2 regions of the Paenibacillus sp. FW104-T2 genome follow, and region 2 is predicted to be linked to the other one. Evidence: a T-box and tRNA genes for the amino acid it is inferred to sense, from the RefSeq annotation. Region 2 holds a T-box; the other holds one or more tRNA genes.
The links. The T-box of region 2 lies ahead of AC3WQ3_RS08010 (valine--tRNA ligase). A T-box ahead of a tRNA ligase gene usually reads a tRNA of that ligase, here a tRNA-Val.
Positions count from the first base shown of each region.

Region 1: it has a tRNA-Val gene. The T-box ahead of AC3WQ3_RS08010 (valine--tRNA ligase) is inferred to sense a tRNA for this amino acid. The anticodon was not compared.

Region 1 covers NZ_JBYTCE010000002.1:229,081-241,457, reverse strand. The annotation lists gene AC3WQ3_RS03915 (YkzI domain-containing protein) at 1-162, opposite strand, end outside; gene AC3WQ3_RS03910 (DUF1054 family protein) at 428-616, shown strand; gene AC3WQ3_RS03905 (MFS transporter) at 743-2,038, opposite strand; gene AC3WQ3_RS03900 (aminotransferase class I/II-fold pyridoxal phosphate-dependent enzyme) at 2,216-3,691, shown strand; gene AC3WQ3_RS03895 (DUF1292 domain-containing protein) at 3,844-4,161, opposite strand; gene AC3WQ3_RS03890 (stalk domain-containing protein) at 4,260-4,814, opposite strand; gene AC3WQ3_RS03885 (hypothetical protein) at 5,043-5,243, opposite strand; gene AC3WQ3_RS03880 (SDR family oxidoreductase) at 5,344-6,084, opposite strand; gene AC3WQ3_RS03875 (TetR/AcrR family transcriptional regulator) at 6,089-6,703, opposite strand; gene AC3WQ3_RS03870 (hypothetical protein) at 6,883-7,062, opposite strand; gene AC3WQ3_RS03865 (YdhK family protein) at 7,165-7,740, opposite strand; gene AC3WQ3_RS03860 (organic hydroperoxide resistance protein) at 7,933-8,352, opposite strand; tRNA gene AC3WQ3_RS03855 (tRNA-Val) at 8,605-8,677, opposite strand; gene AC3WQ3_RS03850 (hypothetical protein) at 8,818-9,063, shown strand; gene AC3WQ3_RS03845 (GNAT family N-acetyltransferase) at 9,301-9,744, shown strand; gene AC3WQ3_RS03840 (DUF3892 domain-containing protein) at 9,871-10,107, shown strand; gene AC3WQ3_RS03835 (hypothetical protein) at 10,191-10,472, opposite strand; gene AC3WQ3_RS03830 (hypothetical protein) at 10,466-10,678, opposite strand; gene AC3WQ3_RS03825 (DUF3889 domain-containing protein) at 10,824-11,144, opposite strand; gene AC3WQ3_RS03820 (hypothetical protein) at 11,198-11,491, opposite strand; gene AC3WQ3_RS03815 (manganese catalase family protein) at 11,707-12,377, shown strand, end outside.
Region 2 covers NZ_JBYTCE010000005.1:27,211-39,587, forward strand. The annotation lists gene AC3WQ3_RS08010 (valine--tRNA ligase) at 1-947, opposite strand, end outside; T-box leader at 1,006-1,294, opposite strand; gene AC3WQ3_RS08015 (LysM peptidoglycan-binding domain-containing protein) at 1,455-2,993, opposite strand; gene AC3WQ3_RS08020 (RluA family pseudouridine synthase) at 3,132-4,037, opposite strand; gene hemL (glutamate-1-semialdehyde 2,1-aminomutase) at 4,034-5,338, opposite strand; gene hemB (porphobilinogen synthase) at 5,498-6,499, opposite strand; gene cobA (uroporphyrinogen-III C-methyltransferase) at 6,636-8,198, opposite strand; gene hemC (hydroxymethylbilane synthase) at 8,203-9,159, opposite strand; gene AC3WQ3_RS08045 (precorrin-2 dehydrogenase/sirohydrochlorin ferrochelatase family protein) at 9,162-9,812, opposite strand; gene ccsA (cytochrome c biogenesis protein CcsA) at 9,818-10,645, opposite strand; gene hemA (glutamyl-tRNA reductase) at 10,661-12,049, opposite strand; gene speD (adenosylmethionine decarboxylase) at 12,372-12,377, opposite strand, start outside.

The DNA.
Region 1 (12,377 bases), on a different contig from region 2:
CAGCTTGCGCCCGGTGCGGACAGACAGAATAAAAAAGGATTCATCCTCGCTCCAATATAGTGAATACCCTTCACGAATAAGGTCTTTGATCAAATTTTGGATATGCCGACGGTTGAACCGCAGCTCCAGATTGCAATATTCAACTTCATAACTCTTATTCACGGCACTCCCCTCCATTTGTACCGGATGTGTTACCGGTCCTCTTCTTCCCGTGCTTAATTCATTGCTTCTTCCGTATCGGCTTACCCTATTTTATACTTCATTTTATGTAAGGGTACTTGGTTATTTGACTATTTTTCATCGAATCCTACAGTGGAATCGATGTTTCCGCGAATGCACAGGGGCAAGCCCCCGAATTTCATGATATACTGGACGCGAAATGGAGGAATACAGATGAATTTCTCGGGTTTTAACGACAACGATTTTGATGTATTTCAAGTTTGAGGATTTTGATAAAATCATTAGCAAGCTGAAAAAGGGGAAAAAAGCCGAGGTGATGTGCGGTCTGCGCAGGGATCGGGATATTCCGCTTCTTGCAGACGGAGACAAGTTCATGGAAACGGTCCGTTCCACATTCCAGACGCTCCTCCCGCTGTACAAGATGTCTTTTGCTTAAGTCGCTCAGAAAAATGGGTCCATTAACATTTATAAACAGTAACCATGTTCTGAATGTTGTGGCTTGCATATAGAAAAAGGAGTTCCAACACCGGATTAAACCCGGTATAGGAACTCCTTTTTATGTTCATTTGGCAGGTGCTGTGCGATACGGTCTTCGCGATAACACAAAATGCACAACCGCAAGCCCGGCCATAACAACAGCACTTCCGATAAATGGAGCCGGGTGGCTGATGTGGTCCCATAACAACCCCGAAACGATGGGGCCCACAACCATGCCGGACCCCTGAAGGGTGAGGAAAAATCCCCAGATGGCCCCTCGCTCCCCCTTCGGTATGAGAGTAGCCACGAAGGTATTCCAGGCAGGTAAAATCATGGCATAACTAACCCCTACCATCATAACGATGCCGAAAACAATCGGAATGGATGTAATGGACGCAAAGGCAAACAGACTTGCAGAGGCGAGTAAAAAGCCCATATGCAGAAATATCGATGTCCCGAATCGATCCACCATTTTACCCACTGGAAGCAGGGCAATCACCGTTATACCGCCGCCTGCGATTAACAGCAGACTATACAGGTTTGGTGAAATATGAAGGTCAGTTCGGGTATACAACGTAATAACCGGACTGAGGAGGCCTATAACAAAGGACTGCATAAACAGGGCAGGGTATACCAGCGGATTGACATTAAGCGTGCTGCGCACCCGCTGCAGGGTCCCCTGTACACTGTTTTTGAGCCTGATTAAAGGTGTAAGCAGATGAGGCTTCGGCGGGTATTTAACCGCTTTTGCGGTCGTTTCCCCTACTGTATGCTGCTGTTCTTCCACCACCACCCGTCCTGGTAGAATCATGGCGACCAAAATAACGAGGACGGCACAGCCAAGAAGGACAAGAAATACGGTACGATAATCGTGGTCGGTACGCTCAAGCAGCCAGTTCATGCCGATCGGTCCAAGTCCCGTTCCACCCAAAGCGGCCATTTCCAGTGCCCCCATCGCTGTTCCGTTTTTGTTTTGAGGTCCTGACAGGGCAGTCACCCCCGTCATGGCACAGGGCCAGAGCGGTGATGTCCCCACACCAAGAATCAGACAGGCCAGAGCCAGTCCAAATGCACTTTTGAAAAATATGATCATGAGTACCGCAATCAATGTACAGATCAGGGCCGTCACCATCGTTGCACGAAAACCGATGCGTTCTGCTGCCCAGCCCGATGGTGCCCTGAACAGATTGTCACCCAGGTATTGAAGGGCAAAGGCTACACCAATCACCCCTGCGGACAATCCCAAAATATTATCCATATACACTGGCAGGACGGCCACCAGCAGTGCTCCTTTAATCACTTCAACCAAGAAAAGCGTTAACCACATCGCGATGAAAAATGGTGAGCGCAAAATTTTGACTGGTTTAATTTCTGTCTGCATTTCATATTCCCCTTTCGGTGTTCACCGGCCCATCTCCTATCCATACTGTAACCGTCAGGGATACGCCCAAATCTTAGCAATTTGAAAATTTGTCAAGCCTACCGCTTGCATTCGGTTCCTAATTTGCTATACTCATCTTTGTTTGACATTTTATCAGGAAAGGTTGTGACAGCACTGATGGATCACCGCCGTACGCCGCTGTTTACCGCTTTAAAAAACCATGCGGCACTCAATCCGGTGCAATTTCATATCCCGGGACATAAAAAAGGATTGGGAACGGATACCGAATTTCGTGAATTTATCGGCGATAATGCCCTCTCCATAGATTTGATCAACATCGCTCCGCTGGATGATCTTCATCAGCCAACCGGTGTCATTGAGGAAGCGCAGATTCTGGCAGCCGATGCATTCGGAGCCGATCATACCTATTTTAGTGTGCAAGGCACAAGCAGTGCAATCATGACTATGATTCTGTCGGTATGCGAACCGGGTGACAAAATTATTGTGCCCCGCAACGTTCATAAATCGGTCATGTCTGCCATTATTTTCTCAGGAGCGAAGCCTGTTTTCGTATCTCCCGCACAGGATGCCAACCTCGGTATCGACCACGGCGTGACTACAGGTGCTGTACGACGTGCGCTTGAGCGTCATCCGGACGCCAAGGCATTGCTGGTCATTAATCCAACGTACTTCGGTGTATGTACAGACCTAAAAGAGATTGTCGAACTCGCACATAGCTACCAAGTGCCTGTACTTGTGGATGAAGCACATGGCGTACTCATTCATTTCCATGAGGAACTGCCGTTGTCTGCAATGGCTGCCGGAGCGGATATGGCTGCAACAAGTGTGCACAAACTTGGCGGTTCCATGACACAGAGTTCCGTGCTGAATCTGAACACCAAGAACGGATTTGTGAATCCGCAGCGTGTACAGACGATTCTCAGTATGCTGACTTCGACGTCCACTTCGTATATCTTGCTTGCTTCACTTGATACGTCAAGACGCAATCTGGCGCTGCACGGTCACGAAATGGCGCAAAAGGCCATTGATCTGGCCCAATTCGCGAGACGTACCATTAACGATATTGACGGTTTGTACTGCTTCGGCAAAGAGCTGCTCGGTACGGAGGCAACCTTTAACTATGATCCAACCAAAGTAACCATTCATGTCCGTCATCTTGGCATCACAGGCTATGAGACCGAGAACTGGCTGCGTGAACATTACAATATTGAGGTCGAGCTCAGTGATATGTATAATATTCTGTGCCTGATCACTCCTGGCGATACGGATGAATCGGTGGACATCTTGCTGAACGCACTTCAAGATCTGTCCCGTACGTATTATCAGGTTAACCCTGCACATGAACTTGTGGTTAAGGTTCCTGACGTTCCACAATTGATGCTCACACCGCGTGATGCATTCTACGGGGATACGGAGGTCATTCCTTTTAAAGAATCTGCAGGACGTATTATCTCTGAATTCATCTACGTATACCCGCCTGGAATTCCGATTCTGCTGCCGGGTGAGGTTATTACGCAAGAAAATATTGATTACATTATCGACCATGTAGAGGTTGGATTGCCTGTAAAAGGCCCCGAAGACCGCAGTGTCACCAATGTGAAAGTCATTGTGGAAGCAGATGCGATTTTCTAAAGGATTACTCTAATGATCCTACCCCCATGGGTAATGATATTGAAGGACCAAGCTCCGGCTTGGCCCTTTTTTGTTGCTTTTTTAGAGCGTGAAAACAAACAAAAGACCCCTTGAGATCAAGGAGCCCCGTTGTTCTATTGCATAAGAAAAAATTACTCTTGTCCTGCGACGAGCTCGTTGTATGCCGCTTCAACGCGGTTCCACTCGGCTTCGTCTTCAATATTGTAGAGCACCATTTCCTCGTCTTCTTCTTCCATACGCAGAATGATGCCGTCAGCTTCAGGATTGTTACGTTCCAGCAGGAGCGCATAAACATGGTTTTCCACGTCAAACGTCTCCACCAAAACCATCTCCACGTCATTTCCGTTCTCGTCTGTCAGAGTCAGAAGAACTTCTTCATGCTCGTGGTCGTGGTCATGGTCGTGACCGCAGCCGCAGGCATCGCCGTGTTCATGTGTGTGATCGCTCATTGATATACCTCGCTTTGTAAATAGAAATTGTGTAACCTTGCATATCGTAACATGTTCGCAAGGCTAGGTCAATTTACTCAGCAACGTTATTTTTCGCCTCATTCGTTCAGTGCGGTAATGATTTTCTCTGCCACCAGAACGTAGTTGCTGTTTGCATTTTCTTTAATATGAAAACCAACCTGGTATTTGCCAGCACGACTGAAATCATACGTAAAATCGTAAGTCCGGAACCAGAAATTATCTTTCTGGGTTTTGAGCTCCTGGGATTGAATATCCTTCACCTGGCCACTCGGATTGGTAATGGTCACCTTCACTGCGGCTACATCCGTTGTTAAGCTGTCCACTTGAGAAAACACATTGAATTTCAATTTGCCAACGTTCACGTTGCCAAATACGGTGTCTCCCTTAAACAGAAAAATATGTACATTCGGCTTAATCACCGTTACTCGCTTGTTGCTGTTATCCCATTTGGCGATCCCGCCTGCTTCTCTCACAGGTACATAGGTCGTTCCATCGATCAGGTAACCTCCGTCAGCTGCTTCCTTGCCGTTAATGAGCACCCGAACCTTTTCGTTCACGGAATCCGCAAACAATAAAGACCCGCCGAGCAAGGAGAATACCGTGACACACAGCAATATTCTTTTCCATTTCATTCCGTCAATATTCCCTCCCCTGCTGCAAGCTGTTGTACATTTATACTGCAGGTTCAACTACAAAGTTGCGCTGTTTTTCATCATTTTTCATTTTTTATCCAGAAAATTTCCCACCCCTTGGAACAATTAAAAAGAGGCCCTTCTCCTTCGAGAACGCCTCTGTAGTATGGTTGTTGTAAATACGAGCTTATACGAATTATTTCTGGGAAACTTCAGCCTGAAAAGACACTAGGAAGTCGTGTGCCGAGTCAGGATGCAAGGAACGCCTTTCCCTACGGCTCCAGCCGTCCGCATGCGTGCAGCGTATTCCATGCCTCGTGTACAGGGTGTCTTGCACCGTTCGCACACATCTGAAGTGACCAATTTCATGGACACACGGAGTTTGTCACTCTTCAACGCTGGTGCTTTTTTACCTTTGGCCTTTGCCATCCCGGATTCCCCATTTCCGCAAGTGCTTACTAATGTAGTGCATCATATGGGGATTCGCCCGGTTTGGTGTCAATGCCGAACGACTATTCTTGCGAAATCGTTAGATAAAACCACCGTTTACACGCAGTGTCTGTCCGGTGACCCACTGCGATTCAGGGCTGACAAGAAAAGAGATAACACTTGCAATGTCCTCCGGTTCGCCCAAGCGACCAAATGCATTCATCTTGCGCAGCCCTTCCAGCTGCTGTTCTGTCTTGCCAGCGGCAAACAGTTCCGTATTCACCGGACCAGGTGCCACTGCATTAATCGTAATCTGTTTGGAGCCGAATTCCTTCGCGAACTGTCGAGTAAATTGCTCCACTGCACCCTTGGTACCTGCGTACACGCTATATCCGGGAAACATCTGGCCAATTACGGAGGTGGAAAAGTTCACGATTCGTCCTCCGATTTCCATGATTTTCAGAGCTTGTTGACAGGCAAAGAACGTCCCCTTCACATTAATCGCAAATTGCTGGTCAAACTCCTCCTCGGTAACGTCCGCCAAAGGTGTCGTTTTCATCACTCCTGCGTTGTTGATCAGAATATCCACTTTGCCCAGCTGCTTCACCGTTTCGGCGAATAAGTGCTCCACATGATTCTTTTGTGCCAAATCTGCGTGGATCGTGATCGCACGGACACCCTTTTGCCGAGCTCGTTCTGCCACTTCTTCTGCCTTGTCTGGACTGCTCGCATAGTTGATGACGATGTCTGCGCCAAGCTCGGCGAGCTGCAGCGCTATAGCCCGTCCAATTCCGCGTGATGATCCAGTAACGATGGCAACTTTACCTGATAAATTTGTCATAAGATTACTTCCTCCCTGATTTCAGATGAAATACACCTTGCTCAATCAGCAACCAAACCTGCTCGAATTCCTCATCGATGGTCTCACGATGCCATTCATACGCATGTGCGGGATGATGAAAGCGAGCTGTTGCGTGTAAAATTCCTGCAGCAACCTTGTTCGGTTTCGGGAAACGAAGCTGCTGGTCCTGCTGTATAATCTCGGCGAGATGCTGTGTTAACTGCTCCACATGTCTGTAAATGAGTTCTGCCGATTCCTGTGTAACCTTGGCATACATATCAAATAACTCTGTGTCTGATTCTGCATAGTGCCGTTTAAGGTGATTTAAGGTTTCGATATATTTTTTGAGATGCTGTATTCCTTCTCCAGCTTCGATCTGTACGCTTACGACCTTCGCAAGTGGAGCGATAATCTCATCTTCCAACCACTGTGCCGTTACACCTTCAAGCAACTCCTTCTTGCTGGCATAATGCCTGTAAATGGTTCCATGGCTGACTCCAAGCAATTTGGCTACATCTGTAACGGAGGTTTTGGTAGCACCAAAACGCCGGATGGTTTCCTGCGTGGCTCTAATGATCTGCTCTTTGGTCAGAAATTCAGAAATTTTGTCTTTGGTCATATCCTTAAGATGGTTAGATTAACCACCCATTTGTCACCTCCATCGTAAAGTTAGAATATCACGGTTTATGACAAATGACAAATATTGATTTTTGTCATTTGTCACTCTAATGATAAATGCTCTTCACTCAGCAAAAAAGAGCCCCAGCAAAGGGACTCTTCATCTAATCGCTTCTTTATTTAGAAAACATACTTGAACAGTAAGAATAGGACAACCAGAATTCCTCCAAGAATCAGCCAGTTGGTGATTTCCCACCAAATGCCTTTACCTCCACCCGATATAAGCTGTTGTTCACGCTCCTGATGACGCTGGCTGTGTGTTTCTGTCTCTGAGGCATGCGGTGGTTTGCTAAAATCCATCATATACATTCCCCTTTCCAGCAGCTAAGTTCCGCCTTCAAGTTCCATTGTAACCCAGAATTGAGTTAAAGAATTGATTAATCTCATAGTAGATTCTGTTATCTATTCAGCGGATAACTCATCCTCTGTAACCCATTTATGATTTTTCACCAGATCTCCTCCAGTTGTCGGAATGTAATCCACCATATACACTGTCGTCTGTTTAGCGGAATCAACGGTGGCTTTCGCCCCTTTCATACCGGGCATGTGATCGGCATCCAATACAACCTCTGCTCCATCTTTAGAGGGCTTATCGTTGGGCTCCTTTATTTCCTCCTGGATCACCCACTTGTGATTCTTCACCGGCTCTCCTCCCGTTGTCGGTGTATACGTAACAGCATAAACGGTCGTTTCATAGGCCCCAACAATCGTGGCGGTTGCCCCTTTCATACCGGACATATGGTCGGCACTCATGATAACCTGGCTGCCAACGGGATAGGTAGGATCCACCTTTTCCATAAGCCCTTGCGGCAGCTCTCCTGAATCCGAATGGTGCATTTCTCCTGTAGTGGCTGTATGACTGTTATTGCTGTCTCCGCTGCCATTGCCGCTATTCTGTTCCGTATTTTTACCGCAACCACTTACTATCAGACTTCCGGTGATCAGTAGAGATACCATCATCATTACGTATTTTTTCATGTCTACTCTCCTTTGAAATGCGAATCTAGATATCCTATAATATACCCCATATGGGTATATTTCAACCTTCAACCTCCAAGCTTTACCCTTAGACCACTATAATAAAAAAAAACACCTTCAACTCTGTCCTTTCCCCTTTTTGCAATGGCAATGGGACAGACATTTGAAGGTGTTCTTAGTTCGTATTGATTGTTACGCCATCTCCAGAGTTACATTCACATTGCCTCTGATTCCTTTGGAGTATGGGCAATAGTCATGGGCAAGTTTGACAAATTTCTGGGCTGTCTCTTCGTCAAGACCCTCAATTTTCACTTCCAGCTCCACTTCCAACTTCACTCCGTTGTCCGAAGGATCTGTAACAAGCATAACCGTTGCAGATACGGTGCTTCGCTCAATTTCCACATTGTGTTTCTTCAATTGAAACTCCAAAGCAGAGTTAAAGCATGCACTATATCCTGCTGCAAACAGCTGCTCCGGATTCGTAGCCGTAGTCACTTTACCACCAAGCTCCGGCGGTGCAGCTACATCCAGCATAAATACGTTATCTGGTGATTGTACGATCCCTTGACGTCCACCTGTATTGATTACTGTCGTTTCATATAGAGTTTTCATTGTCATTTCTCCTCTTCATCATTGAATTTTATTTGATAAAATAATCTCGTTTAATTATTGTTTACAATTTGATTGTACACAATTTAATTTTGTTTGTAAATAATTATTTTGTTATAAAAAAAGAAGCCGCCATATTGGCGACTTCAACACTTCGTTTTCTTAGTTTATTGCCTCTAAGTATGATTTAAGTTTTTTAGTGAATTTTCAAAACAAACAAGAAAAAAGCCCTTGCTACGCAAGGGCATTTCGTTATGATCTGTAGTGGGCTCGAACCACTGACCCCTACCCTGTCAAGATAGTGCTCTCCCAGCTGAGCTAACAGATCATGATAACCTATTCTGTTCGAATGAAGTAACAGTATCATACCAAGTAAACGCCTACAATGTCAATGGTTTATTGGTTATATTTTGTGGAGATTGGAGCACACTAAGGAATGATTACCATTTCATCAAAGAGGTGACTTCTATGCCACACGCAAGCTCCCATAAATCCTGGACCTATCGCAAAAAATGGGGCTTCATTCTCCCCCTCACCATACTTATTCTCGTGATCTCCGGCTGCAGTCTGGAACGGGAAGAACATACCGTGCGATTTCAACAACTACAGCAACCGAATGTAACGGATGACCTGCCTGTTTGGCTTGATGTCTACTCGAAATCTGTCCATGAAGACGTCTATTCGCCTCAGGGAAACAGTGAACTTTTGCCCTGACACTCTTGCATGTTATCACTCATCCTCATCCCACTTTCTGGAGTAGGCTTTCTTGGTTACGTAATATAATAAAGCGATCATTCCGGCAGACATCAAGAGTGTAATGGTCATAATTCCTGCCACGCCCATCCTCTTCGCCCCTCTCCCAATATGTTCCAGACTCAACTATACAGGAAAAGCGATTTTTTGTATAATGCAGTCTGATATGTCGCTCAAGAGCAGAAAGAAGGAATGGAATTGGCAGCCGAAATTAGTTATGTAACGACAGATGAACAGCTCCAGCAAGCATTGGGCATCCGCCATGACGTTTTTGTCATCGAGCAGCAGGTGCCTGCCGAGATTGAAATCGATCAATTTGATGTCATCAGTCCTGATGTACATCATGTTTTATTAAGTACGAACGGACAGGCTGTAGCTACAGGACGACTTATCTATTACAGCAAGGATACGGCCAAAATGCAGCGAATCGCTGTGCTTCAATCCCACCGTTCATTCGGTTATGGACGTGTACTCCTGCTAGCCATGGAAGAGCGGGCACGGGAGCTTGGCTTGACTTACTCTGTACTGGATGCGCAATGTCAAGCCCAGAAATTTTATGAGAAGCTCGGATATGAAGTGATCTCGGAGGAACCTTTTTATGATGCCGACATTCTGCACGTACGCATGAGAAAGAGTCTGTAAACCCTATCCTTCAGTGAATTTACGTGTTTTACAAGTGTTCTACGATGTCATGCATACTTTTCTTCGATTCGGACAGGCTAAAGGGGAACTCAAATTCTCATTTCCTCAGATAAGGAGTGTGACATGATGAATCAGACGACACGTGAGAGCTTCACAGCAGTACAAAAGAATGGCGACGGTGATCTGACTGGCTTTCAAACCTCATCTGGACGCATACTTGATTATCAACAAGCGCTGGCAGAAGTACAGGCAGGATCCATAGCGGGTGTGAATGTGTTTAAAGGTAAGGACGGGGAAATGTACATTCGCGGCGATGCGGACGGCGACCCGACCAACAATCTGGATCAACTCCCCACTTTCTGAATATATGAACGATGTGCAATAACGAAGCAAGCGCCAGTCCGTTATCCCGGATTGGCGTTTTTTCATTTCGCAATAAAGTTTCCCTAGTATTCCAAAAAATATTTAACGGCATCTCCAGCAGGCTGACTCTTGCGGATCGGCTGCGGATCCTGTTCCCATGCCTGCAAGATTTGTATTCCTTCCAGCGTCGACTTATCGGCCCAGTTAATATGCTGTCTGCGCTCCAGTTCAAGCAATGATTCGCGAATGAGGTCACGGCTTCGCCCCGTCTTATTCTCCAGCTCATCCATTCGGGGCATACGTCGTCGCTGCCCAGCATAATTAACGATAATTCGTAAAATCTTCCGTTCAAAATCGTTTAACATATGCCCGCCTTCCCGTCCTTATGAAGGATAGGACGCCATGCCAGAATACCTTGCTCCAGGAATGTCCGGGGTGATCCATCTGCTCCTGCAGATGCTCGGATTCTCCCACCTCGCACACTGTTAATACGAATCTGACGCTGCGTAATATGTCCTGCACGATCCATGTACACGAGCTCCACCATCTGGCCAATATATTTCCCCAGCATAATCATCCCTCCGATAAGAACGTTTGTTTGTATTACCTATTATATGCGAACATAAGTTCTTTATTCAATAACTAAAAAAAGGATTTTATACAGCAAAAAACCAGGCTTGTCCCATCATTCAGAGATGCCTGGCTTTTTTTATTTTTTAGTGTCGATCCGATTCACTGAACTGCACCTTTTTTAACTGCTGCGTAGACGGATTAAAATCTACATTGACATACACAGCAAACTCTTTGCCATCCTTGCCCCGCACCCATAACTTAAACTGCTCCCGGGATTGGTTGGCTGTCAGCGATGTACGTCCAATATGCTTGTAATCCAGAATGTCCACATTATATTTGGTCTGCGTTTCTTTTACCGCGATGATTCCCCACTTCGCATAATCTGGAACGGGAGCCGCTGAACTCGTGACTAGTCCCGACAAACTCAGCATAATCGTCATCAGTGTAACGATAAGTAATCTCATGTTAATCACTCCTTGGGGCTTGTTTCCGTTAGCCTGCCCATGGGAGATATATTTTACACCATCAGTTGAATGATTAACCGTATAGGCTGCTGCACCCAGCGAATTATCTGAAGGATTGTTTGATGCCGATCCATCGGAGGATTGAAGCTTATTCCCCAGTCTCCTGACAATAAATGATTCGTGGGGTCCGGATTGGACGGTGTATCCAGCCCATACTTTTTCTTTAAGGCTTCCCTCATTTCTTGATCCACTTCGACTTCATGATGAACATAAGCAGAGACCTGCTCCACATGAAGAAGTAAAAGTATACCTATCGTAAATACAGCGATAAGCCAACGTTTAAGCAAAACTTGTCCTCCTTTTCATTGCCCTCAGCGAAAATCCTCAATGACTCTAATTGTAACCCTAATACACTCTCAATGGAAACTAGATCCTGAATCGGATATATACGTCTTTAGCCCCAAATATGCTATATGCGGTTTGATTCTCCCATTCTATGTGTAATAGGCCTTGATAGACTGAAGGATGATCTGAACACCCATTTCGAGGAGGTTATATGTAAATGTTCAAACGAATGGATGAAATCTTGATTGAAATTCCCAATGTCGAGAAGCCCGATCCCAATGCAGCCGCATCCATACAGGAGCTGCTAGGCGGCAAATTCGGAGAGATGTCAACGTTGAACAATTACCTCTACCAATCGTTTAATTTTCGCTCCAGGGAAAAATTGAAGCCCTTCTACGACCTCGTCATGAGTATTACAGCCGAAGAATTGGGTCACGTGGAGCTGGTGTCTCACGGGATAAACCAATGTCTCAGAGGTTCTACCGCCTATAAAGAACCCGATGATACACCCCTTGGTTCCGTGAAGGATGCACGTCTATCCTATCATTACCTGGCTGGGGCCCAAGGCGCCATGCCTTTTGATTCTATGGGCAACCCATGGACCGGTGCAAATGTGTTCAACAGTGGTAATCTGGTTGAGGACCTGCTGCATAACTTTTTCCTCGAATGCGGCGCACGTACACATAAAATGAAAGTATACGAAATGACGGACCACCCTGCTGCCCGGGAAGTGGTTGGGTTCCTGCTTGTACGCGGCGGCGTACACGTCGTGGCCTACGCCAAAGCGCTGGAAATTGCAACAGGCGTGAACGTGACCAAGCTGGTTCCTATTCCTTCATTGGACAACAAGGCGTTCACCGAGGCCCGTAAATATGAAGAAAAAGGCGT
Region 2 (12,377 bases):
CCTGCTTCCGCATTCATGGTACCTGTCTCATCCATTACTGTGATCTGAGGCAGGTTATGGCGAAGACCCACTTCGAAGTCATTCGGATCATGTGCAGGCGTAATTTTTACAGCACCGCTTCCGAATTCCTTATCTACATAATCATCTGCAATAACCGGAATCTCCCGGCCGATGATCGGCAGGATCAGCGTTTTGCCAATCATGTCTGCATAGCGTTCATCTTTTGGATGAACCGCAACCGCAGTATCACCGAGCATCGTCTCCGGACGAGTCGTCGCCACTGTAACATAACCGCTACCGTCCTTAAGTGGATATTTCAGATGATACAGGTGTCCCTGAACCTCTTTGTACTCAACCTCGATGTCAGACAATGCAGTACGGTTCACCGGATCCCAGTTAATAATGCGTTTGCCTCTGTAAATCAAGCCTTTTTCATATAGCTGAACAAACACTTTGCGCACCGCTTGGGAAAGCCCTTCATCGAGCGTGAAGCGTTCACGTGAATAATCCAGGGAGAGCCCCATTTTACCCCACTGCTGACGGATCGTTGTCGCGTATTGGTCTTTCCAATCCCAGACTTTATCCAGGAACTTCTCGCGTCCGAGATCATAGCGGGTCAAGCCTTCTTCACGCAGCTTTTGCTCTACTTTGGTTTGAGTCGCAATACCTGCATGGTCAGAACCTGGAAGCCACAAAGCGTCATATCCTTGCATCCGTTTGGTGCGGATCAGGATATCCTGCAGTGTAAAATCCAGTGCATGCCCGATATGAAGCATGCCTGTTACGTTCGGGGGTGGAATTACAATGGTAAACGGCTCAGCATCCTTGCGCTGACCAGCCTTGAAATATCCACGCTCTGTCCAGGTAGAATACCATTTCTGCTCCGCAGCTTTCGGATCATACGTCGTCGGCATTTCAGTTGCCGCTGATTTTTTTTCTTCAGACATGTGTCATTCCTCCGTTACTTAATCATCATCGCCAAAAAACAAAAAAACCTTTCATCCATCAAAGGACGAAAGGTTAGCTTTCGCGGTACCACCTTTGTTTCACGCAGACAGAAAGAAACAGCATGCCTTTCTGAGGCTATCGTGACACTTCAAGCAGATAACGGCTGCTACCGGCCCATCCTACTTCAGGAACAAACAAATCACAATGACATGTCTCATCGTTCCTCATATTCAAACAGGCAACTCCCGGGCGACTTCGATCAGTAGGTTCCTGCGGAATTTCTCAGCGCTGCAATCCCGCTCTCTGAAAGGCCTTGCTGTCTACTACTCCCATTCGACGTTGTTCTTTAAAAAACCTAAACACATCATACCCTGACCGTGCCCGATAGTCAACCTGACAACAGCGGAAACGGGCGGCAGCCCTGCATGTTAAGCCAAAAAGCAGCAAAAACCCGCAATCCTTATTGGATCGCGGGTTGGTATGGACGTTATTTTACAAGTCAGAGATCAGGGGATGTATAGAATCTGCCCCTCTTCAACGACCTGTTCAGATAACCGATTGTATAACTGGAGCTCCCGGGTGCTCAATTGGTAGCGGTCAGCAATGCTATCCAACGTCTCTTCCCGCTGGACGATGCACAGTTTAACTTTGCGGAATGGTGTCTGATCCACAATCGTGCCCAAGAACAGGTTCTTCCACTGAACATCATCTGCCTGGTAGGCTTCTTCCTGTACGGAGCCAGCGACCGAATCGTCCTCCCGATCCGTTTCTGTATCCCGCACTGACCTACCCGAAGATAACAGGGACGAGATACCCACCCCTTCTTCCTGTCTTGGTGAAGACTCCCTCTTGCTGCCAAACGCGACTTTGAGCTCTGGCTTGTCTTCTGTCTCAGCCACAGGTTCAGGAATGAACGAAACAGGCTCTGAAGATTCATCTGCATCCACTGCTTCCGGTGCAGAAGGTCTTTCCCCCTCGGCAGATTCCAGTTCAGACGCTCCAAACACTTCCTGCCAATTCTCTGCTGGCTTCTCAGCCTCCGTCTGATCTTCCTGCGGTGAACCTGACCTGGAAGATTCGAAGTTCCAAACATTCGAAACAGCCACGTCTTCCGATGGTTGTTGGCTCAGCCCCGTGTTTGTATGTAAGGTCTCCACGGAAGGCTCGGCCCAGATAGATGGTGATTCCTCAGCCAGAGGTAGCAATGGCTCTGACTCCGGATAAGAAGCCAGCCGGTCTGCAGTCTCCGCCATAAAAGACGAGACGGGTGAAGGTGAGGAGGGCACTTCATTACCGGTTGCTTCATCTTCTTGGGTGATTAATGAAGGAGCGTTATCTTCAGCCGGTCTTTTCTGATATTCTTCTTCATATTGATTCTCAGGCGTATCAGCATAGATCTGTTGCGGTGCAGGAATTAACTGCTCTTCCGGCTGCGCATCTTCTTCATAACGGATAGTTTCTTCAGCGGCTTGCTGCGGATTTCCTGGCAATTCAGATGTGTCTAGAGACTCGGCCGTTATAGGCAGACCTTCCTCTTCACTGCGCTGCAGCAGATATTCCTGGGCAAAGGTGTTCAAGCCAGCATCTGCATCCCCCGCCTCCGGAGAGCGGTTAACCTGCTGCGGATCAGGGGAGTGTACCACGGTAAACTCTTCCGCCGACCAGGCCTGCGGCTCTTCAACAGGAAAGCCCTCAATGCCACGCAGTGACAACACACCTGTAATATTCAAGCTTCGGCTGGATAACAAATCCACATCAAAGTTTTCAATCTCAATTGAGATATCCTCAAGTGATCTTACCCGATTCAGGGGAACTGTGATCTCAACCGGAATAAAATGTTTCAGTTCCTCCGAGATCTCGTTCTCTCCCCGATACGCACCTGTAAGCAAAAGATGGCCTCGCAACGTTGCATGATCATCCTGACCGATGACTTGAATACGCGGGTATAACTCAATTTCCTCCAGTTCCTCAATGGCAGGGACTCCCTCGGACAAATGAACGCGCTCATAAATATCGAACCGCAAACCATAAGGTTGATTCAACAAAGGTGGCGTCCTCCTTTCGGCATATGTTCACCATGATCCTTCTCATGGGACTGATCCATGGTCCAAATCCTTCGTTACCCCATCTATATGCCATCGATGAGATGAGCATGCCACCTTTGTTCAAAGCTTGCCTTTTTATTAGGTTGTGCGTTCCCGCTGGACTAGCTGTTCAAAATCGGAAGGCCACGGATCTTGAACTTCAATCAGCGCTCCCGTGAGCGGATGATTAAACGTTAACACTTCACCATGAAGTGCCTGGCGTCCAATGGCATCTGACCTTCCTCCATACAGCTGATCGCCAACAAGCGGGTATCCGGCATAACTCAGATGCACTCTGATCTGATGTGTACGTCCAGTATCCAGTATTAAACGCACAAGTGTAGCCCGCTCCCACACTTCCACAATCTCTACATGTGTTACTGCTTCCTGCCCACTCTCGGAAACGCGTCTGCGCTGCTTATGATGCCTGTCCTTACCGATGGGCGCATCAATTTTGCTGCATTCCGGAGGTACCTGCCCTTCCGCAATGGCTACATACTGACGCCCAATTTCTTTGCGACGCATTGCCTCATCCAATTTTGCCAGAGCAAAAGCATTCTTGGCGTAGAGAACGGGGCCTGTTGTATCTTCATCGAGGCGGTGCACATGGCGCACGCTGGTGTCGATACCATTGATCTCATAATAAGAGGCGACAGCGTGATCCAGCGTAATGGCATGATCGGCAAGAGTTCCATCCGGATGGAGCTTCATACCCGCGGGTTTATGTACAACCAGACTAAAATCATCCTCGTACAGCACCTCAATCTCTGCCCAACGGGGTTCAACATCAATGGGCCGAGATGCAAAAAGGGCCAGCCGAAGCCGGTCCCCTGCGAGTTGAATTCCGTGATTTGCCTTGAGCTGACGAAGCAGCTTTTCTGGAAACGAAAGTTCAGTGAGCAGCCATTGCTCTGCCGCAAGCTGTCTGTCTGGACTGCCTGTTACCACTTTGCCTGGCATCAGCTCCAGCCATTCTCCACGACGCTTCCAACTTTTGATCGTCATAGAGATTGAAGAGCCTTGCGGTTTGCTTCAATCGTATCATCAATGTCCTGCTCTGTATGCACACCAGACACAAACATGCCTTCAAACTGGGAAGGTGCCACGCTTACACCCTGATCAACCATTGCTGCAAAGTAGCGAACAAATTGATCCAAATTGCTTCCTTTGGCTATATCGTAATTGGTAACAGGTACACTGCTGAAGAATGGACATACCATGGAACCAACGCGGTTAATGGTTACTGCAATACCCGTCTCTGCTGCATTCTTTTCGAAGCCAGCCTGCAAACGAGCCGACAACGTCTCCAAACGATCATAGACTTCCGGTGTCAACAGCTTGAGGGTGGTATACCCTGCTGCCATAGCCAGTGGGTTACCACTCAGTGTTCCCGCTTGATAGATCGGGCCGGTTGGAGCGATCTGCTCCATCAGATCCCGACGACCACCATATGCTCCGACCGGAAGGCCGCCGCCGATAACTTTACCAAGACATGTCAGATCGGGCGTAACACCATATCGCCCCTGTGCACAGTTCAAGCCGACACGGAAACCGGTCATGACTTCGTCAAAAATGAGCAGGCTGCCGTACTGGCTCGTCAGACTGCGCAGGCCTTCAAGAAAGCCCTCTGCCGGAGGTACAACGCCCATATTCCCAGCCACAGGCTCGACAATGACAGCAGCCAGCTCCTCACCAAAACGTTCAAAGGCAAGGCTAACCGATTCCAGATCATTGTAAGGTACCGTGATCGTATTGGTAGCGACCCCTTCAGGAACTCCAGGACTGTCTGGCAATCCAAGGGTAGCGACACCGGAGCCCGCTTTGATCAGCAAGCTGTCCGCATGTCCGTGATATGAACCTTCAAACTTCAAAATTTTGCTGCGGCCCGTTACACCGCGCGCCAACCTGATGGCACTCATGGTTGCTTCCGTACCCGAGTTGACCATCCGCACAATATCAATGGATGGTACGCGTTCGCAAACAAGCTTAGCCATCTCGGTCTCCAGCAGCGTTGGAGCACCAAAGCTCGTTCCTTTCAGAGCTGTTTCACGCAGTGCTTCAACAACATCAGGATGGGCATGTCCCATGATAAGCGGTCCCCATGAGCCCACATAATCAATAAATACATTGCCATCAATATCGTAAATCTTGGACCCTTCTCCGCGTTCTGCATAGATCGGGGTAAGTCCTACGGATTTGAATGCCCGAACGGGACTGTTTACGCCTCCAGGTATGTACTGCTTGGCTTCCTCGAATGCGCTGCGTGAGCGCTCATCGTTTCGTCTTTTTCCTGATTGTGCAGTCATGAACATCCTCCTTAATATATAGGCCCCGCTCTTATATGAACAGTAAACTGATCTATACAATGATCTATACAAGCGACATAACAGGGTCGTGCAGGGCCTTGCTATATGTTGATCATTTTATAACGACTCTCTTAGCAAACGTGTAATTACAAAGAACGATTACTTCTCAGCCAACCAGCGGGAGGCATCTTTTCCGTAATACGTAATGATCATATCCGCACCCGCACGTTTCATGCTAAGCAGAATTTCCATGGCGACCTTTTTCTCATCAATCCAACCCTGCATTGCTGCAGCCTTCACCATAGCATACTCACCACTTACATTATAGGCCACAAGCGGGAGGTCAAATTGATCCTTGATTGTACGCATCACGTCCAGATAGGAGAGTGACGGTTTCACCATCAGCATGTCTGCTCCTTCAAGCACATCCGTTTCGGCTTCGCGCAATGCCTCGCGGGCATTGGCCGGGTCCATCTGATATGATTTGCGATCCCCAAACTGTGGTGTGGAATCCGCTGCTTCACGGAAGGGACCATAAAAAGCAGATGCATATTTAACGGAGTATGACATGATTGGAATATGGCTGAATCCATTCTCATCCAGTCCTGCACGAATGGCCTGGACGAATCCATCCATCATATTGGATGGGGCAATAATATCCGCGCCTGCTTTGGCTTGGGATACAGCTGTTTTTACAAGCAGATCCAGTGATTCATCATTCAGAACATCTCCGCAGATATGTCCGTCAACTTCCACGGTATGCACCATGCCGCAGTGCCCGTGATCCGTAAATTCACACAGGCAGGTATCTGCCACAACCAGCAGGTCGGGATACCAGGACTTAATCAATTTCGTTGCTTCCTGCACAATACCATCTTCAGCGAAACCAGAAGAACCAATACTATCCTTTGTCTCAGGAATACCGAACAACAACACGGCCGGAATTCCCAGATCGGCAATCTCTTTTACCTCTTCCTGCAGACGGTCAAGAGAAAAACGGAATACGCCTGGCATCGATTTGATCTCGGATTTTACGTTTTCACCGTAAGTTACATAGATGGGCTGGATAAAATCATCCACGGTCAGATGAGTCTCTCTGACCATATTGCGGATGCCTGTAGATTGACGTAAGCGACGGTGTCGTACAATTGGAAAACTCATATAGATACATCCTCTCTTAGAGTAAAGTAGAGCAAAAAGGGAAGCGCGCCGGTATCCTAACGAATTCAGCACGCTTCATCAATCTGCATTTTGGTATATGGATACGATCTATTACAATAGCGCTACACTTCCTAAATCAACGAGGCACAGCCCCTTCTGGAGAAGGCGTCCTTTTCCACTCAATCAGCGCAGAGATCATACTTTCGATCGTTGCTTCTGCGGCCATCAGCGTTACCTTCAAGCCAGCTGCTTCTGCCGTTTTGGCAGTCACTGGCCCTATGCAAGCAACCTCGACATTCTTTAACAACGGTAATGGATCTTGGAGCCCCATCCGTTTAAGCATCTCCATGAAGTTCGTAACCGTTGAAGAGCTCGTGAACGTCACCGCGTGAATACCGCCTTCTTCCAGCAGCTTCAGAAGTTCATCATCATCCTCACCCGCGAGTACGGTGTCATAGATGATCGCTTCCGTGACCTCAAGTCCACGTTCCTTCAACTGGTCAGGCAACCAGGATCGTGCCAGATCACCGTGGGGAAGCAGCACTTTCTGACCTTTTTTCAGTTCACTCTCAAAAGCTTCCAGCATACCTTCCTGCTGAAAGGGCCCTTTGACCACTTCGGCAAAAATACCGTGTTTGCGCAAGGCCTCGGCAGTTGAAGGTCCAACCGCAGCAACTCTTGCTTGATGCATAGCCCGGATATCCTTGCCTTGCTCTTCCAGATGACGGAAGAAAAATTCCACACCGTTTACGCTCGTGAAAAATACCCAATCAAATGTATTTAACGCACCGAAGGCATCCTTGACACTTTGTTTTCCTTTTTCACTCGAAGGCATAACGGTTTCGATAACTGGAAACTCATACGGTTCACCACCAAGTTCCTCGATGCGGTTCACCAGCTCACTCGCCTGACTGCGAGCGCGCGTCACCAGAATTCGTTTGCCGAACAACGGTAGTACCTCAGCCCATTTCAATTGCTCACGTTGGTTCACCACTTCCCCCACAACAATGACTGCAGGCGGTTGGAAGTTGGCTGCAATAACCTTGGCTTCTATATTTTCAAGCGTACCCACAAGGGTATCCTGCTCAGCTCTTGTTCCCCAACGAACCAGTGCGACTGGTGTCTGTGCCGGACGGCCATGACGGATGAGCTGTTCACTGATATAGCCGATCTTGGCCACACCCATCATAAATACCAGTGTTCCCGTTGCGTTCGTTACTTTATCCCAATGGATGCTGCGATCCAGCTTGTCCGGGCTTTCATGCCCTGTAATAATGGAAATGGATGATGCATAATCGCGGTGGGTCACCGGTATTCCGGCATAAGCAGGCACACTTATGGCTGCGGTAACCCCAGGCACGATTTCAAAAGGAATGCCGTTTTTGCGCAGCAGGTCTGCCTCTTCGCCAACGCGTCCAAATATCGTTGGATCTCCGCCCTTCAGCCGAACAACCACTTTCCCTTCAAGGGCCAGATCGACGAGCAGCTGATTAATCTCTTCCTGTTTCATCGTGTGACGGTCAGGCCGCTTGCCTACGTAAATCTTCACTGCGCCAGGCTTCATCTGTTTTAACAATCTCGGACTGGCCAAACGATCATAGACTACAGCATCTGCTTTGCCGATAGACTCCCATCCTTTTACCGTTATCAGCTTAGCATCCCCTGGACCTGCTCCTACCAAAAAGACCTTTCCCACCATGTCCTCATCCCCTAACTTCTGCCAGTATCTGCTCTGCTCCCCGTTCAATCAATCTCCACGCTACTTCTTCTCCAAGACGTACCGGATCTGTTCCGGTCAGAGCTTCTTTAAGAATCAGTCCGCCATCCGGCGTACCAACCATACCCGTTAATTGTAACGTGTTTTGCCCATTCGGGGAATCTGTATCTTGCTGACGATTCCAGACGGCATGAGCACCGATAGGCACCTGACATCCCCCATTCAATACACTGAGGAATTTACGTTCTGCCATAACAGGAAAAGCAGTCTCCGGATCGTTATACAGCTTCAACAGATGAAGCAGCTCTGCGTCATCCTCACGGCATTCAATTCCCAGTGCACCCTGGCCAACGGCAGGAAGGCAAGCCTCTTCGGACAGATACTCGGTAATCCGATCCTGCCAGCCCATTCGATACAATCCTGCAGCAGCTAAAATAATAGCATCGAGCCCCTCTGTCTCCAGCTTGCGAAGACGTGAGTCAATGTTACCACGCAGGGATTCGAGCTGCAGATCCGGGCGGTATGCCTTTAACTGACTGGAACGACGGAGACTGCTTGTCCCCACTCTCGCCCCTTCCGGCAATTGATCCAGAGATAACCCCCCATTGGAAATCAATGCATCACGTGGGTCAGCACGGCGCGGAACAGCGCCGTTGATTAATCCTTCCGGCAGTTCGGACGGCATATCCTTCATGCTGTGCACAGCCATATCAATGGTTCGATCCAACATGGCCTGTTCGATCTCTTTGACAAACAGACCTTTGCCACCGACTTTGGACAGCGTTACATCGAGAATCAAGTCACCCTTCGTAACGATCTTATGTACTTCAAAGTCAAATGCTAAACCTTCTCGCTCACAAATGCTGCGTAAATCCTGAATTACATGGCCTGTCTGTGTCAAAGCCAGTGCGCTTTGTCTGCTTCCCACTTTAATTGTACGCATGTCTACAGCTCCTCCTGATTACGGGATATCCAGCTCCCGATTTCTTCTTCTGTCCACCACCGAAATTGCCCTGCACGGATATCCTCCAGCACATTCATTTCAGTCAATCGCCGCAGTAAAACGCTTCGCACACGCGGAGACGACACACGTGACTTCACTTGAATCCTCATCTGATGCAGAAATTCAATATACGTCTCGTATTCTTCTCCAAATTGCTGCTCCAGTGTAGATCGAATCTCTGCAGCAGCTGCCGGTCCTGCTCCAGCCGTTGAGATGGCAATGCTCAATCTTCCACGCCTGACCACACTGGGGGTGATGAACGCACTGTTCTCGGAAGACATCGCATCATTCACCATTATGCCCGCATCGTTAGCTTCCTGTACTACCTGTGCGTTGACTTCAACATGATCCGTTGTTGCATATACGAGAAAGGCCCCCCGCAAATCACCTTTGCGGTAGGACCGGGCTATCCACTCAATTCGGGACTCCTGATGCAGTTGTTTCAGCTCCGATGTGATTTCCGGACTAAACACCTTAATATGTGCTTCGGCGTGAAGCAAACCTTTGATCTTACGTTCGGCAACACGTCCGCCCCCAACAACGCAGCAGGTTTTGCCTGAAGTATTTACATATAACGGCGTATAGCGATCCATAGTCCTCACTCTCCTGTCCAACGATGAAACGCTGAATACGCATTGGATAAAAAGCTCATAATGACAAAACCATATCCAATCAATGTCCATCTTGCCATGATGATGTTGGAAAACTGCTTTCTCTGCTTAGAAACAAAATAACCGATATAGATCGCGATAGCGAGACCTGTCGCAATGACTTTCAGATCCAAAAGCAGATACCACCTGGTCTCAGCGACAATGGATAATACGGCCAGCACCACGGAGACGCCAAGTAACGGTGTTCCGATCAATGTTGCGCCATCCATGTATTTGCCAATGACTTCAAGACTCGGCATCCGCCGCATCGTATCATTCCATTTTTTGTTTTTCAATTTACGGTGCAGGAACAGATACAACATGGCGAAGACCGCAGCTACTGTGAGGGCTGCAAAGCCCAGATTTGCCAGCGTAATGTGCATGATCAGCAGCCCGTGAACGGTCTGCCAGTTATGCAGCGAGATCTCCCCAGCTGTAAACCACAATCGATTCAGTACGGTAACTGAGAAGCCCACGATATTCAATAGCAGGATGACAAATTCCGAACGCTGGACACGTATCATCCCGAGGGACATCAATACGATACTAAACGAAAAGATAAACAGAAAATCGAACGTTGTATACATCGGAAAATGGCCCTCGGTCCACATTCGCAAAATCACATGAACGACCTGAAGCAGCCAGACAACAACAAGAAACCCTGTGCCCGTTCGCTTCGCCCCCGCATTCCGTCGAATGCAGTCCGAGAAATAGAACAGAAGGCTCAGGGCATACATATAGATCAGAGCTTCATAGATTTGTTCAGAAAGGGTCAAGCTGTTCACCCGCCCTTATACACTTGCCGGAGCATAAGCCGGCATTGCGTCTTGCCGGTTGTCTTTAAGATGAACGGCGGCCGGTTTACCCAAGGCCGAGGCATCGCTTTGGTTTACTTTTTCTGCGGCCGTCTCCACTGCATCCTCCAAGGCAAAAATTTGGGTGAACATGCGTAGTGCTTCATCTCCATGCTTGCCGCCAGCCATTTCCTTGATCCGGTTGATCGGATCTGTCGTCATTTGATTCACGATGCTTTTGGTTAAACGACGGATCACCTTACGCTGATGTTCGTCCAGCTCAGGCAGTTTATTAAAGAGACTCTCCATCGTATCTTCATGAATGGAAGCTCCTTTCTCCTGCAATGCCCGAATCACCGGGCGAACGCCTAATGTTTTGAGCCAGTGATAGTAGTCTTCCATCTCCAGTTCAATCATTTTTTCGATTTTGGCCGCTTCCACCTTGCGCATCTCCAGATTGCTCTCCACGATCCCTTCCAGATCATCAATATCATAAAGGAATACGTTGGATAACTCTCCGATGGCCGGATCAATATCCCGAGGAACCGCAATATCGATCAGGAATAATGGACGTGATTGACGGCGCTTCATGCTCTCACGGACAACGGAAGCATCCAGAACATATCGCTCTGCACCTGTCGAACTGATGACAATATCAACCTCACTCAGTCTCTCCAAAGCCTGCTCCATCGTGCAAGGGGTTCCCCTGAACTTGGCAGCCAGCTCCTGAGCCCTTGCAAGAGTTCTGTTCGCTACAATGACCTCTGAGGCTCCATTGGCGTACAGATGCTTGACTGTCAACTCACTCATTTTGCCCGCTCCAAGAATAAGTACCTTCTTGTCCGTAAACATGCCAAAAATACGTTTCCCCAGTTCAACAGCTGCGTAACTGACCGAGACTGCACTTTCTCCAATGGAAGTCTCCGAATGTGCTCTCTTGCCCAGAGTTACCGCCTGTTTGAACAGCATGTTAAACCAGGTGCCTGTCGATTTCTCTTCCTGGGCAGTGAAAAAAGCCTGCTTCACCTGTCCAAGAATCTGTGTTTCACCAATCACCATGGAATCCAGCCCGCAAATAACACGGAACAAATGGCGAATGGCTTGATCATCTTCATATATATATAAGTGTTGCGTAAATTCTTCCCGTGGAACATTAAACCATTGTTCCATAAACGTACGAATAAAATAACCACACATGTGAAGACGGTCTACCACAACATACAACTCGGTACGGTTACATGTGGCTACGATTACACCTTCCAATACACTCTTGGTCAGCTTGAGCTGCTGCAGCGCTTCAGACAAGTCTTTTTCTGCAAATGTGAATCGTTCCCTAACCTCTACAGGCGCCGTGCGATAATTCAAACCAACTACAACGATGTGCATTGCAAGTTCACCTGCCTAATAAATTTCCAATCAAAGTGTTTTCTACATATCTCCATCCATTTATGCTTGACATGGTTAATTATATCACACATCATGACCGCGACCGGGCCATTTTTATGAAATGTTTATGAAATCCCCATGTAGATTATCCTATGCATTGTCATTTATTGTAGTGTCTCACCAATCTTCTCCGTTATTCGTTAAAATCCATTTCTTCGAATATTAAAACAAATAGTCATGGAATAATTCCATGACTATCTATAATTCGGGATCATTGCTTCCTTCCCAATATGTGAACATTACTCATGTTTATCTACATCAATTAGAC